DNA from 2 places in the Streptomyces sp. NPDC029836 genome. Region 2 is predicted to be linked to the other one. Evidence: riboswitches for the same ligand, from Rfam matches in the RefSeq annotation. Region 2 holds a riboswitch; the other holds the start of a gene.
What was found. A riboswitch is a leader RNA that binds a small molecule or an ion and turns the genes downstream of it on or off. The one in region 2 is predicted to bind glycine.
Positions count from the first base shown of each region.

Region 1: another riboswitch for glycine. It lies ahead of gcvT (glycine cleavage system aminomethyltransferase GcvT); the one in region 2 lies ahead of gcvP (aminomethyl-transferring glycine dehydrogenase).

Region 1 is NZ_JBVHZI010000006.1:290,724-297,564, reverse strand. It holds gene ACZ4XJ_RS20050 (APC family permease) at 1-404, opposite strand, end outside; gene glyA (serine hydroxymethyltransferase) at 582-1,838, opposite strand; gene gcvH (glycine cleavage system protein GcvH) at 1,854-2,237, opposite strand; gene gcvT (glycine cleavage system aminomethyltransferase GcvT) at 2,360-3,475, opposite strand; glycine riboswitch at 3,661-3,765, opposite strand; gene ACZ4XJ_RS20030 (AAA family ATPase) at 3,954-4,628, shown strand; gene ACZ4XJ_RS20025 (enhanced serine sensitivity protein SseB) at 4,697-5,431, shown strand; gene ACZ4XJ_RS20020 (enhanced serine sensitivity protein SseB C-terminal domain-containing protein) at 5,488-6,228, shown strand; gene ACZ4XJ_RS20015 (ABC transporter permease) at 6,795-6,841, shown strand, end outside.
Region 2 is NZ_JBVHZI010000003.1:9,436-16,276, forward strand. It holds gene ACZ4XJ_RS10955 (DNA polymerase IV) at 1-945, shown strand, start outside; gene ACZ4XJ_RS10960 (PRC-barrel domain-containing protein) at 979-1,374, opposite strand; glycine riboswitch at 1,489-1,587, shown strand; glycine riboswitch at 1,589-1,723, shown strand; gene gcvP (aminomethyl-transferring glycine dehydrogenase) at 1,783-4,668, shown strand; gene ACZ4XJ_RS10970 (DUF5999 family protein) at 4,781-4,969, opposite strand; gene ACZ4XJ_RS10975 (hypothetical protein) at 5,240-5,860, opposite strand; gene ACZ4XJ_RS10980 (glutamate-cysteine ligase family protein) at 6,357-6,841, shown strand, end outside.

The sequences.
Region 1 (6,841 bases), on a different contig from region 2:
CCGGTCAGTTGGTGGGACCCGGCGTCCACCAGGTCCCGTGCCCAGCCGAAGCTCCAGGAGGACATGTACTGGGTCGCCGCGATCGACTCGATGGGGATCAGGGAGGCGACCGCGATCCACACCGCCCAGCCGGTGATGAAGCCGAGGACCGGGCCGTGCGAGATGGCCCCGTACCGGGCCATGCCGCCGGGGATCGGGTAGGCGGCGCCCACCTCGGCGTAGGACATGGCGATCATGCCGATGAACACGGCCCCGATCACCCAGGCGACGAGCGCCGCGGGGCCCGCGACCTGCGCTGCCGTGCCGGCACCGAAGAGCCAGCCCGATCCGAAGATCGAGCCGATGCCGATCATGATCAGCGCGAAGAGACTGAGTCCCTTCCGGTTCGCTGCGCTCATGTCCATGGGGAGGGTGTCCGTCCTGACGGGAATGCCGTGGCGTGCTGTCTTTATCGCGAGCCTATTTGCCACTTTTTGAACGTTTAAGAGGCGATGGGCGGCATCCGCCAAGGACATTGGTCATGAAAAGGGCCCGGCCTGTGGACAACACGGCCGGGCCCCCTCCTTCGGCTACAGCGACGGCTACAGCGACGGGTACAGCGGGAACTTCGCGGCGAGCGCCGAGACGCGCGCCTTCAGGTCCGCCGCGTCGTACTCCGGCTTCAGTGCCTGCGCGATGATCTCGGCGACCTCGGTGAAGGCCTCGGCGTCGAAACCGCGGGTGGCGAGCGCCGGCGTACCGATCCGCAGGCCCGAGGTCACCATCGGCGGCCGCGGGTCGTTCGGGATGGCGTTCCGGTTGACCGTGATGCCGACCTCGTGGAGGCGGTCCTCGGCCTGCCGGCCGTCGAGCTCCGAGTTGCGCAGGTCCACCAGGACCAGGTGCACGTCGGTGCCGCCGGTGAGGACGTCCACGCCCACGGCCTTGACGTCGTCCTGGACCAGACGGGCGGCCAGGATGCGCGCGCCCTCCAGGGTGCGCACCTGGCGCTCCTTGAAGTCCTCCGAGGCCGCGATCTTGAAGGAGACGGCCTTGGCCGCGATCACGTGCTCCAGCGGGCCGCCCTGCTGGCCCGGGAAGACCGCGGAGTTGATCTTCTTGGCCAGCTCCTGCGTCGACAGGATGACGCCGCCGCGCGGACCGCCGAGGGTCTTGTGCGTGGTGGTGGTGACGACGTGGGCGTGCGGCACCGGGTTCGGGTGCAGGCCCGCGGCGACCAGACCGGCGAAGTGCGCCATGTCGACCATCAGGTACGCGCCGACCTCGTCCGCGATGCGGCGGAAGGCGGCGAAGTCCAGCTGGCGCGGGTAGGCGGACCAGCCGGCGACGATCAGCTGCGGCTTGGACTCCTTGGCGAGGCGCTCGACCTCGGCCATGTCGACCTCGCCGGTCTCGTCGACGTGGTACGGGACCACGTTGTAGAGCTTGCCGGAGAAGTTGATCTTCATGCCGTGGGTCAGGTGACCGCCGTGGGCCAGGTTCAGACCCATGATCGTGTCGCCCGGCTTCAGCAGCGCGAACATCGCGGCGGCGTTCGCCTGCGCACCGGAGTGCGGCTGCACGTTCGCGGCCTCGGCGCCGAAGAGCGCCTTGATCCGGTCGATCGCGATCTGCTCGACGACGTCGACGTGCTCGCAACCGCCGTAGTAGCGGCGGCCGGGGTAGCCCTCGGCGTACTTGTTGGTCAGGACCGAGCCCTGGGCCTCCATGACGGCGACGGGAGCGAAGTTCTCCGACGCGATCATTTCCAGGGTGGACTGCTGGCGTACGAGCTCGGCGTCGACGGCGGCGGCGACGTCGGGGTCGAGCTCGTGGAGGGGCGTGTTCAGTACGGACATCGAAATCCCCTGGTGTCAGTTGTCGGAGTGGGTGAGCGCGGCGTACTCCTCGGCCGAGAGCACGTCCTTGGGCTCGTCCGAGAGGCGCACCTTGAACAGCCAGCCACCCTCGAACGGGGCCGTGTTCACGAGGGCCGGGTCGTCCACGACGTCCTGGTTGGCCTCGACGACCTCGCCGGAGACGGGGGAGTACAGGTCGCTGACCGACTTGGTCGACTCCAGCTCGCCGCAGGTCTCGCCCTCGGTGACGGTGTCGCCGACCTCGGGGAGCTGGGCGTAGACGACGTCACCGAGCGCGTTGGCCGCGAACTCCGTGATGCCGACCGTCGCGACGCCGTCCACGGCGTCCGACAGCCACTCGTGCTCCTTGGTGTAACGCAGCTGCTGGGGGTTGCTCATGACCTGATTCTCCTGGATGCGGGGGAGTGGATACGAACAGCGGTCTTGGATGCTGGGACGCCACGGGACGACCCCGTACGGGTGCCCGTACGGCCGTCCGTGCCGCGTTGCCGTGTGCGGAACTACTTCTGCCGCTTGTAGAACGGCAGGGCCACGACCTCGTACGGCTCATGCGTACCGCGAATGTCGACGCCGACGCCGGACGTGCCGGGTGCGGCGTGCTCCGCGTCGACGTACGCCATCGCGATCGGCTTGCCCAGCGTCGGGGACGGGGCGCCCGAGGTGACCTCGCCGATGACCTGCCCGTCGGCGACGACGGGGAAGCCGGCGCGCGGGACGCGGCGGCCCTCGGCGATCAGGCCGACCAGCTTGCGCGGCGCCTTCGTGGCGGCCTTCTCGGCGGCGGCCTCCAGCGCGGCGCGGCCGACGAAGTCACCCTCCTTCTCGAACTTCACGACCCGGCCCAGACCCGCGTCGAACGGGGTGAGGGAGGTGGTCAGCTCGTGCCCGTACAGCGGCATGCCCGCTTCCAGGCGCAGGGTGTCGCGGCAGGACAGGCCGGCCGGGACCAGGCCGACGCCCGCGCCCGCCTCGGTCAGCGCCTGCCACAGCGCCACCGCGTGCTCGGGGGAGACGAACAGCTCGAAGCCGTCCTCGCCCGTGTAGCCCGTACGCGCGATCAGCGCGGGCACGCCCGCGACGGTGCCCGGCAGGCCCGCGTAGTACTTCAGCCCGTCCAGGTCGGCGTCCGTGAGGGACTTCAGGATGCCGGGGGACTCCGGACCCTGGACGGCGATCAGCGCGTACGCGTCACGGTCGTCGCGGACCTCGGTGTCGAAGCCGGCGGCGCGCTCGGTGATCGCGTCCAGCACGACCTGGGCGTTGGAGGCGTTGGCGACGACCATGTACTCGGTCTCGCCGAGGCGGTACACGATCAGGTCGTCGACGATGCCGCCGTCCTCCTGACAGATGTGCGTGTAGCGGGCGCGGCCGACACCGACGGTCGAGATGTTGCCGACCAGCGCGTAGTCCAGCGCCTTGACGGCCTCGGGGCCGGTCAGGGTGATCTCGCCCATGTGCGACAGGTCGAACAGGCCGGCGCGGGTGCGCACGGCGTTGTGCTCGTCGCGCTCACTGGCGTACCGCAGCGGCATGTCCCAGCCCGCGAAATCGGTCATGGTCGCACCGAGCGAGCGGTGCAGCGCGTCGAGCGCGGTCAGGCGGGGGGCAGTGCTCATGGGTGTGGCTCCCGGGTCCCAGGGCATGACATGACGAGGACGATCCTCCCCATCTGTCATCGGAACCTGAGAGGTTCGCCGGGAGTTCCCGCGCGTACGGGTCAACTCCACGGTTTGCACCTTGGGTGGAGCACGCTCCGACGACCGTCGGGACGGTCGTGGCGCGGCTCGCTTTTCAGATCTGCCTCATCCACGCGGTACGGGGCCTGAGAGATTCAAGGGAGGTACTTGCTCCTTCGGCGCCCGGGCACGGCCTTGCGGCCCTGCCGGGACTCTCCCGCGCGGATTCAAGCGGCCGGTATGCAGTTGGTGTCCAGATGGCGCACATCATTGCACGGGACGTCCGGGACCGGGCGGCGGGGCCCGTGGGAAAGCCGAGAGCGGAACCGGGGGCGCCGGATTACCGTCTCTTTACACTCAGTGGGCATGGGGCTCGTGCGGCCCCGTTTCGGGGGGAGACGCTGTGCGGAGGTTCGGAGTGGTCACCACAACGGGACCCGTCGACGGAGGAACCGGGATCGACGCGGTCCCGGCCCAGCGGGCCGCGGGAGCGGCGCCGCGCGCCCTCGCGCAGGGCCTCGGCCCGGTCCGTGACCTGCGGGGATCCGCCGCGTGCGGCCCGCACCGGCTCGGCTTCGCGACGGGGGACATCGTCGTGGTGTCCGGCCTGCCCGGCGGCGGCAAGAGCACCCTGATCAAGCGCGCCACCGACGGCGGCGGCATCGACTCCCAGGACGCCCGCGAACGCTGGGAACGCCGGATGCCGGCCGCGCTGCCCTACGCCGCGTACCGGCCCCTCGTCCGCGTCGCCCACTACTGGGGCCTGTGGCGCAAGCTCAGCTCCGGTGAATCCGTAGTGGTCCACGACTGCGGCACCCAGAGCTGGGTGCGCGCTCTGCTCGCGACCGTCGCCCGCCGCCGCGACCGTTCGCTGCACCTGCTGCTGCTCGACACCACCGCCGAGGAGGCGCTGTCCGGCCAGGCGGCGCGGGGGCGCCGGGTGTCCGCGTACGCCTTCGCCTGCCACCGCGGCGCCGTCCGCCGGCTGCTCCGCGAGGCCGAGGCCGGCCGGCCGCCCGCGGGCTGCGCCTCGGCGACGCTGCTCGACCGCCGCTCGGCCGCCGCCGTGACCTCCATCGCCTTCCACGGCTGACTCCGACCGGCCCGCCCGCAGCCGATAGCCTCGGCAGCACATCGGCGCCACACGGAGGGCAGGGGTACATGCAGGGCAGCGGCTGGCCGGCGAACGAGTTGGAGCAGGTGCTCGGGGCGGCGCTCGGGCGGACGGACGCCGGGGAGCGGATCGTCGAGGTGCTCGGGCGCAGTCCGCTCTGGGTGCCGCTGCCCGAGGGCGGCGGCCCGGACCAGGGCAGCCTCAGCCTTCCCACGATGCTGATCGGCGGGGAGGCGTACGTCCCCGTCTACAGCTCGGAGGCCCAGTTCCGGTACTGCGCGGGACCCGGCATGGACTTCGTGATCGCCCCCGCCGTGGAGTTCGCCCGCGGCCTGCCCCCGCAGCTCGGCATCGCCGTGAACCCGGAGGGGGCCGTCGGGGTGCCGCTGCCGCCGGCCGCCGTCGCCGAACTGTGCCGGGCGGGCCGGGGGCCGCTCGACGGTCCGGCCACCGGGGGCCGGGTACGGCTCTTCGAGCCCGACTGGCAGGAGGACCCGGTCGACTTCCTGGCCGTCGCCGCCGAGGAGTTCCGCGGCACCGGCGTGGTCGCCGCCGCCCACCGCTGCCTGGCCAGCGTGGAGGGCGGGGCCCCCGAGCTGTACGTCGGTGTCCGGCTGGTGGGATGGGACCCCGAGTTCCGCGGCGCCCCGCTGGAGGCCCTCGGGCGGGCCCTGGCACGCGTACCGGTGCCCTGGACCGTGCAGTTGATCCTGCTCGACGCCGCCGAGGACCCGGTCACGGAGTGGATTCGTGAGCGCGTACGCCCCTTCTACCTTCCGTAGCGCCGCTTAAGCTGGGCGGTACGGGTGGACGACGGGCGGACGAAGAGGGGTACCGGGTGAGTGCGTCAGGCACGGCCGCGGCCGGGCAGGTCGAGCACATGCTGCGCCAGGTGACTCCCGGGCGCTATGAGAACTACGAGTCATTGCTGCACGGCCTCGCGGAGGGCCGGCTGTGGATGCTGCTGTGGCAGGGACAGCCGGGTTCGCCGGACGCCCAGTACGGCGGCATGGAGGTCGACGGGCTCGGCTACGCGCCCTGCGTGACCTCGCCGCAGGAACTGGCCGCCAGCGGCTGGAACCGCGGCTACGAGGTGGTCACCGGCCGGGACGTCGCCCGCGCCCTCTACCCGGACCGCTGGGGCCTGTGGGTCAACCCGCACGCCCAGGGCGGCGGCCTCGGCGTGCCGTGGGCCGACCTGCGTCGGATCGCCACCGGCCTGGACCGGATGCCGGCCGGCCCGTTGCGGCTCTCCGAGCCCTCCCTGGAGCTGCCGCAGTTCTACGGGCTGCTGACCCGCCACGCGCACCGCACGCCCGCCGTGCGCTCGCTGCGCCGCGCCTGGGTGCAACCTTCGCTGGGGTCGGCGTACCTCGCGGTGGGGCTCGACCTCTACGACGCCTCCGCGCCCGCGCTGGAATCCGTCCGCGAGATGATGCGGCAGTCCGTCGGGGCGGTGCCCGAGGGGGTGCCGGTCTGCACGGTCGCGCTGGCCGACGAGCACGACCCGGTGGCGATGTGGCTGCGCGCGCAGACCCGGCCGTTCTACGACCGGGAGGGTCAGGCGGCGGTCCACTAGCGGACGCCGGAGGCCGCCGGGACGCACCCGGAGGGCTTTCACCAGGTCACCTACAGGGAGAACGGGCAGCTGCCCGCCCTCTGGGACGGACCCCTTCGACGGACTTCGGGCCGCCGGGAACCACGGTTCCCGGCGGCCTTCGCGTTGTCCGGATTTCAACCCTGTTGGGCGCCCAATAGGCGCACTCCTCCAGTGAGTTGGGCGCGATGTCCGGTTAGGTACCGAACGGCCGGTCTTGCTCCGCTGAGGAGACAGTGGAGTCCGGATAACGGGAACCGACGCATCAGATCACGGTTGCGCATCCATTCATCTGCGGGTCTGGCGGCTGGTCGAGCGCCCGATGAAGACTCCCCACCCAAGAGCCGGTCAGTCCTCCAGGACCCGGTTCGGCACGTGGACTTCGCTTGTTGTTCCGCACGGCACTTTCCGCACTTCAGCTGCTCAGCACCCTGCACTCCGCACGCGTTCTGCGTGTACCACGCACTCCGAGCGCCACTCCGCACCAACGCCGCCACAGCGGCGGGCATGGGCCGGCTACCCGTCGGCCGAGAGGGGTCCCCACCACGATGACGGCACCACTGCATGACACGAGCGCGGAAACACCCGCACCCGT
Region 2 (6,841 bases):
GACGGGCTGCTGCTCATCGAACCCGGCACCGAACGGGACCTGCTCGCGCCGATGTCGGTGCGGACCCTGCCCGGGGTGGGGCCGGCCACCGGGGAGCACCTGCGCCGGGCCGGGATCACCACCGTCGGGGAGCTCGCCGAAGCCGGGGAGGACGAACTGGTCCGGATGGTCGGCAAGGCGCACGGGGCGGGGCTGTACCGGATGGCGCTGGGGCTGGACGACCGGCCCGTGGTCGCGGAGCGGGACGCGAAGTCCGTGTCGGTCGAGGACACCTTCGACGTGGACCTGCACGACCGGGTACGGATCCGCAACGAGGTGCGGCGGCTCGCCGACCGGTGCGTGGGCCGGCTGCGCGCCTCCGGGCACTCGGGTCGGACCATCGTCCTCAAGGTGCGGCGCTACGACTTCTCGACGCTGACCCGCTCCGAGACCCTGCGCGGCCCGACGGACGACCCCGCCGTGGTGCGGGAGGCGGCGGCGCGGCTGCTGGAGGGCGTGGACACCACCGGCGGCGTACGGCTCCTCGGGGTCGGGGTGGCCGGCCTCGCGGACTACACGCAGGAGGACCTCTTCGCCCAGGTGCGCGCCGCCGAGGCGGACACGGATCCGGGCGTCGTGCGCGGGAGCGGGGCCGTCGTGCCGGACGGGGCGGACGCGGCGTCCGGGACCGCCGGGGCAGGAGCGGCCGTAGGGGGCCCGGAGGGCGGCGGAGCGGCCGTGGCCCCGGTCGGGAGCCCGGAGGGGAGTCCCGTGCGGCACTGGGCGGCCGGGAGCGACGTACGGCACGCGGTGTACGGGCCCGGCTGGGTCCAGGGCAGTGGGGTCGGTCGGGTGACCGTACGGTTCGAGGGGCCCGGGTCCCCGCCCGGTCGGGCCCGGACCTTCCGGGTGGACGACCCCGAACTGGAGCCGTCCGATCCGCCGGCCCTGGTGGGTCCGGGCTGAAGGGTGTTGCACAACCTTTGGGCCGCGTCCGTCCTAACCCCCGCCCGCCGGCCGGCCCGCGTCGCGGCGGCGCTTCCTGGTGGGTGGGGGCGCGGCGTGCTGGAACTCCGAGGGGAGGATCACGTCGAGGCCGTAGTGGTGGTAGAGCTGGAGCTCCTGCTCGGGGGAGAGGTGGCGGCCCACCCCGAAATCGGGGGCGTCCTTGATGAGGGAGCGTTCGAACGGCACGCGCAGGGTGTCGTCCACCACCTCGCTGGGTTCCAGGGGGACGAAGGCGTCCCGGCCGAAGAGGCCGGTCCGTACGGCGGCCCACTCCGGAACGCCCGTGGCGTCGTCGAGGTAGACCTCGTCCACGGTGCCGATCTTGGCGCCGTTCCGGTCGAACGCCTTGCGGCCGATCAGGCTGCGCGGATCGATGTCGGTCTGCACGGTCCCTCCACAGGGTCGCAACTCCATCCGTAATCACTACAAAAGTGCATATCCGCAGACGAGGCCACTCGAGGGAGGGTCCAGATCCTCGCTGGTAGGCTGGGTGACGGCTGTTGACCCTGTGCGGGAGAGTCCTCCGAGTGAGTTCGACGGAGGCGCCGAAGGAGCAAATCCTCCCCGGAATCTCTCAGGCATACGTACCGCACGTGAAGAGGCCACTCTGGAAAGCAGGGGCGGATCCGGGACGCAGTGCCGGCTCCTCTCCTCACCGACGGTGAAAGCCGGACCCCGTGGGCGATCCCCGCGCGGCCCGGTGAAGCTCTCAGGTTGAGATGACAGAGGGGGAGGCCGTCCGGGTGCCCGCGCCGTGGTGCCCCTCGCAGGTCGTACGACCAGGAGGCCTCCGTCATGACCGCCAACCGCATTCCGCTCTCCCAGCTGGAGCGAGGCATCCCCTTCGAGCAGCGCCACATCGGCCCGGACGCCGAGGCGCAGGCGAAGATGCTCGCCCAGGTGGGCTACGGCTCCCTGGACGAGCTCACCGCCGCCGCGGTACCGGATGTGATCAAGACCGCCGACGCGCTGAACCTGCCCGAGGCGCGGACCGAGGCGGAGGTGCTCGCCGAGCTCCGCTCGCTCGCCGACCGCAACCAGGTCCTGTCCCCGATGATCGGCCTCGGCTACTACGGCACCTTCACCCCGCCGGTCATCCTGCGCAACGTCATGGAGAACCCGGCCTGGTACACGGCGTACACGCCCTACCAGCCGGAGATCTCGCAGGGCCGGCTGGAAGCCCTGCTGAACTTCCAGACCGTCGTCGCCGACCTGACCGGTCTGCCGACCTCCGGCGCCTCCCTCCTCGACGAGGGCACCGCCGCCGCCGAGGCGATGTCCCTGGCCCGCCGGGTCGGCAAGGTCAAGGGCGGCGTCTTCCTGATCGACGCCGACGCGCTGCCGCAGACCATCGCGGTGATCGAGACCCGCGCCGAGCCCACGGGCGTCGAGGTCGTCGTCGCCGACCTGTCGGACGGCATCCCCGCCGAGATCGCCGAGCGCGGCGTCTTCGGCGTGCTGCTCCAGTACCCCGGTGCCTCCGGCGCCGTCCGGGAGATCAAGCCGGTCATCGACCAGGCGCACGAGCTCGGTGCCATCGTCACCGTCTCCGCCGACCTGCTCGCCCTGACCCTGCTGACCTCGCCGGGCGAGCTGGGCGCGGACATCGCCGTCGGCACCACCCAGCGCTTCGGCGTCCCCATGGGCTTCGGCGGACCCCACGCCGGCTACATGGCCGTCCAGGCCAAGCACGCCCGCTCCCTGCCGGGCCGGCTCGTCGGAGTCTCCGTCGACGCGGACGGCAACAGGGCGTACCGGCTGGCGCTGCAGACCCGTGAGCAGCACATCCGCCGCGAGAAGGCCACCAGCAACATCTGTACCGCACAGGTGCTGCTCGCCGTCATGGCCGGCATGTACGCCGTCTACCACGGTCCGGACGGGCTGCGGACGATCGCCCGCCGCACCCACCGCTACGCCGCCCTGCTCGCCGCGGGCCTGACGGCCGGCGGGGTCGAGATCGTGCACGGCTCGTACTTCGACACGCTCACCGCCCGGGTTCCCGGCAAGGCCGCCGAGGTCGTCGCCGCCGCCCGCGCCGCCGGTGTCAACCTGTTCCAGGTCGACTCCGACCTGGTCTCCGTCGCCTGCGACGAGACCACCCTGCGCGCCGACCTCGAGGCCGTCTGGGGCGCCTTCGGGGTCAGTGCCGACCTGGAGGCCCTGGACGCGACCACGGCCGAGACCCTCCCCGAGGCCCTGCTGCGCTCGGACGAGGTCCTCACCCACCCGGTGTTCCACCAGCACCGCTCCGAGACCGCGATGCTGCGCTACCTGCGCAAGCTGTCGGACAAGGACTACGCGCTGGACCGCGGCATGATCCCGCTGGGCTCCTGCACGATGAAGCTCAACGCGACGACCGAGATGGAGCCGGTGACCTGGCCCGAGTTCGGCCAGCTGCACCCGTTCGCCCCCGTCGAGCAGGCGGAGGGGTACCTCACGCTCATCACCGAGCTGGAGGAACGTCTCTGCGAGGTGACCGGCTACGACAAGGTCTCCATCCAGCCGAACGCCGGCTCGCAGGGCGAGCTCGCCGGCCTGCTGGCCGTCCGCGCCTACCACCGGGCCAACGGCGACGAGCAGCGCACCATCTGCCTCATCCCGTCCTCCGCGCACGGCACCAACGCGGCGAGCGCCGTGATGGCCGGCATGAAGGTCGTCGTCGTCAAGACCGCCGACGACGGCGAGGTGGACGCGGCCGACCTGCGCGCCAAGATCGAGCAGTACCGCGACGAGCTGGCCGTACTCATGATCACCTACCCGTCGACGCACGGTGTGTTCGAGGAGCACGTCGCCGACATCTGCGCCCAGGTGCACGAGGCCGGTGGCCAGGTGTACGTCGACGGCGCCAACCTGAACGCCCTGGTGGGCCTGGCCAAGCCCGGTCACTTCGGCGGCGACGTCTCGCACCTGAACCTGCACAAGACCTTCTGCATCCCGCACGGCGGTGGCGGCCCCGGCGTGGGTCCGGTCGGCGTCCGGGCGCACCTGGCTCCGTACCTGCCGAACCACCCGCTCCAGCCGACGGCCGGTCCCGAGACGGGCGTCGGCCCGATCTCGGCCGCGCCGTGGGGCTCGGCGGGCATCCTGCCGATCTCCTGGTCGTACGTACGCCTGATGGGTGGTGAGGGTCTCAAGCGCGCCACCCAGGTGGCGGTACTGGGCGCGAACTACATCGCCAAGCGTCTGGAACCGCACTACCCGGTGCTGTACACCGGCCCGGGCAACCTGGTCGCGCACGAGTGCATCATCGACCTGCGTCCGCTGTCGAAGTCGACGGGCGTGAGCGTGGACGACATCGCCAAGCGTCTGATCGACTACGGCTTCCACGCGCCGACGATGTCCTTCCCGGTCGCCGGCACCCTGATGATCGAGCCGACGGAGTCCGAGGACCTCGCCGAGATCGACCGCTTCTGCGACGCGATGATCGCCATCCGCGGCGAGATCGACCGGGTCGCGGGCGGCGAGTGGCCGGCCGACGACAACCCGCTCGCCAACTCCCCGCACACCGCCGCGTCGCTGGGCGGCGAGTGGAACCACCCGTACACCCGGGACGAGGCCGTCTTCCCGGCCGGCGTCACGCCCGCCGAGAAGTACTGGCCGCCGGTGCGCCGCATCGACGGCGCGTTCGGTGACCGGAACCTGGTGTGTTCCTGCCCGTCGCTGGACGAGTACGACAACTGATCCCGGATGACGGCGTGACGGGGCGCGGACCCGCGGGGCCGACGCGCTGAGGGGGCCGTTCCCGGAGCACATGCTCCGGGAACGGCCCCTTCTTCCGTTCGATCCGGTCCGCTCAGGCTGCCGCGAGCGGGCGGTGCGGCGCGATGATCTGTCCGTCCGGCAGGAGTTCACCGGTGTCCTCGAAGAGCAGGACGCCGTTGCACAGCAGGCTCCAGCCCTGCTCCGGGTGGTTGGCCACCGGGCGCGCGGCCTCCCGGTCGGCGGACTCTGATGACGGGCAGGCAGGCTGGTGCTGGCACATGGATGCGTTCTTTCGCTGCGTTGTGGTCTGTTCGCTACGGCTCGATGCGTGATTCATGGCCGTCCCCCTGGGTCGTCCCCGCACCTGCGGGGAGGATGGGCTCAGTCTTCCCCCAGGACGGCTGCTTCGCAGGTATTTCCCGGCAGCTGTCCTCATGGATTGAGGACGCATCACCCGTGCGGGCGGTTCAGGCCAACTCCCCTGTCATTTCGGATGGTTCGCGAGTGGTCCCGACGGACTAGGCCGAATGGGCAGTCCGGGTGGCTGCGGTCAGGCCGCCGGCGCGGCTACGGGGGGCGGTACGGGAGGGGCCTGCCGGGTCAGCCGGTGCGTCAGTACGGGCAGGAGTTCGGACACGGTGTGCGGCCGGAACGCGGCGATGCCGGGAGGCGCCGGGGCGAGCGGAACCAGCAGGTCGGCGGCGGCGGGCAGACCGGCTGCGGCGTCGGCGCCCACCGCGCCGTGCAGCCACAGGGTCAGCATGTACAGCTCCGGTACGGACAGCAGGCGCGGCTGGTAGCCGGTCCCCAGCGACTCGGCCTGGCGCAGGGCCCGTTCGGTGGCGGTGACGTAGGGCCCCTCGAAGAAGTGGGAGAAGGTCCAGCCGTCCGCGGTGAGGCGGGTGTCGGCCGCGGCGACGAAGCGGTCCCCGCTGCGGATCAGGAACCGCCACGCGGTGAGCCGGGTGCGCGGGGGCCTTCCGCCGGCCGTGGGGTTCGGCGTGTGCAGCCGGTCCATCACGTGCACCGGAAGGGGCAGTTCGGCGGTCAGCGGGCCCTGGACCGTGCGCAGGGCCGGGGTGTGCGCCTCGTGGACGGCGGTGGGGGAACCGAGTGCCGCGAGGACGCTGCGCAGGGCGGGCGCGGGAGCCGGAGGGACATGCAGCGGCATGGTGGGTCGCCTCTCACTTGGGAGACCTGGGGTGCGGGGGAAGGAACGGGACGGCGCTGTCGCATTCTGGGGCCAGAGGGGGGCTGAGGGGCAATGACCGCGCGCCAACTCTCTGCCTCGATAGCGGAGTTTATACGACGCGTGTTCACGCAGTGTTTCGGCTAGCTGTCCCGGCTATTGCCGACAAGTCGCTTACCGGCCCCGCTGCGGAGCCATTCGTGCCGCCTGGGCGCAGACCTGCCGCGCTGACCTCGGAGGCTACCCGAAGGGGGCTCGGCTGGAAAGCGTCGGTTATCCGGAACCGGCAAAGTCGACGCGGAATTTGCAGAGGGCGACTTGCCAGGTGAATGTGCCGAAGCGCCCATCCGGCCATACCGGCGCGCGCTCCTGTCCGAGGGGTGGTCATCGGCGTTATCGATCACGGCGCCTGGGCATCATCGACCGTACATGCGCGCCTGGGGGCACAAGGCCGGGCCAGTCGAGGAGGGACGCTTCGATGGGGGAGAAGGTCGTGGCAGGCGGATTCGACCTGTCCGATCGGCATCGGTATCGGAGGAAGCTTCACGAGTGCCTGGAGGGACTGGAGCGGCTTCTGGCGGAGAAGAGGTTCGATCGCCCCAAGAACATGATGGGGCTGGAGATCGAATTGAATCTCGCGGGTGCCGACGGTTTGCCGCGAATGATGAATGCCCAGGTGTTGGAGCGGATAGCCAGCCCCGATTTCCAAACCGAACTCGGATTGTTCAATCTGGAGGTCAACGTACTTCCGCACCGCCTCGAAGGTCGGGTATTCGACCAGCTCGCGGAGGAACTGAGTGCGGGTCTGCACTACGCCCACCGGCAGGCCGCGGAGATCGACGCGGGGGTGGTGATGATCGGGATCCTGCCGACGCTGTCCCGCGCGGACCTGGCGCCCACCAACCTCTCGGCGGTGGACCGCTACTCGCTGCTGAACGAGCAGATCCTGATGATGCGGGGGGA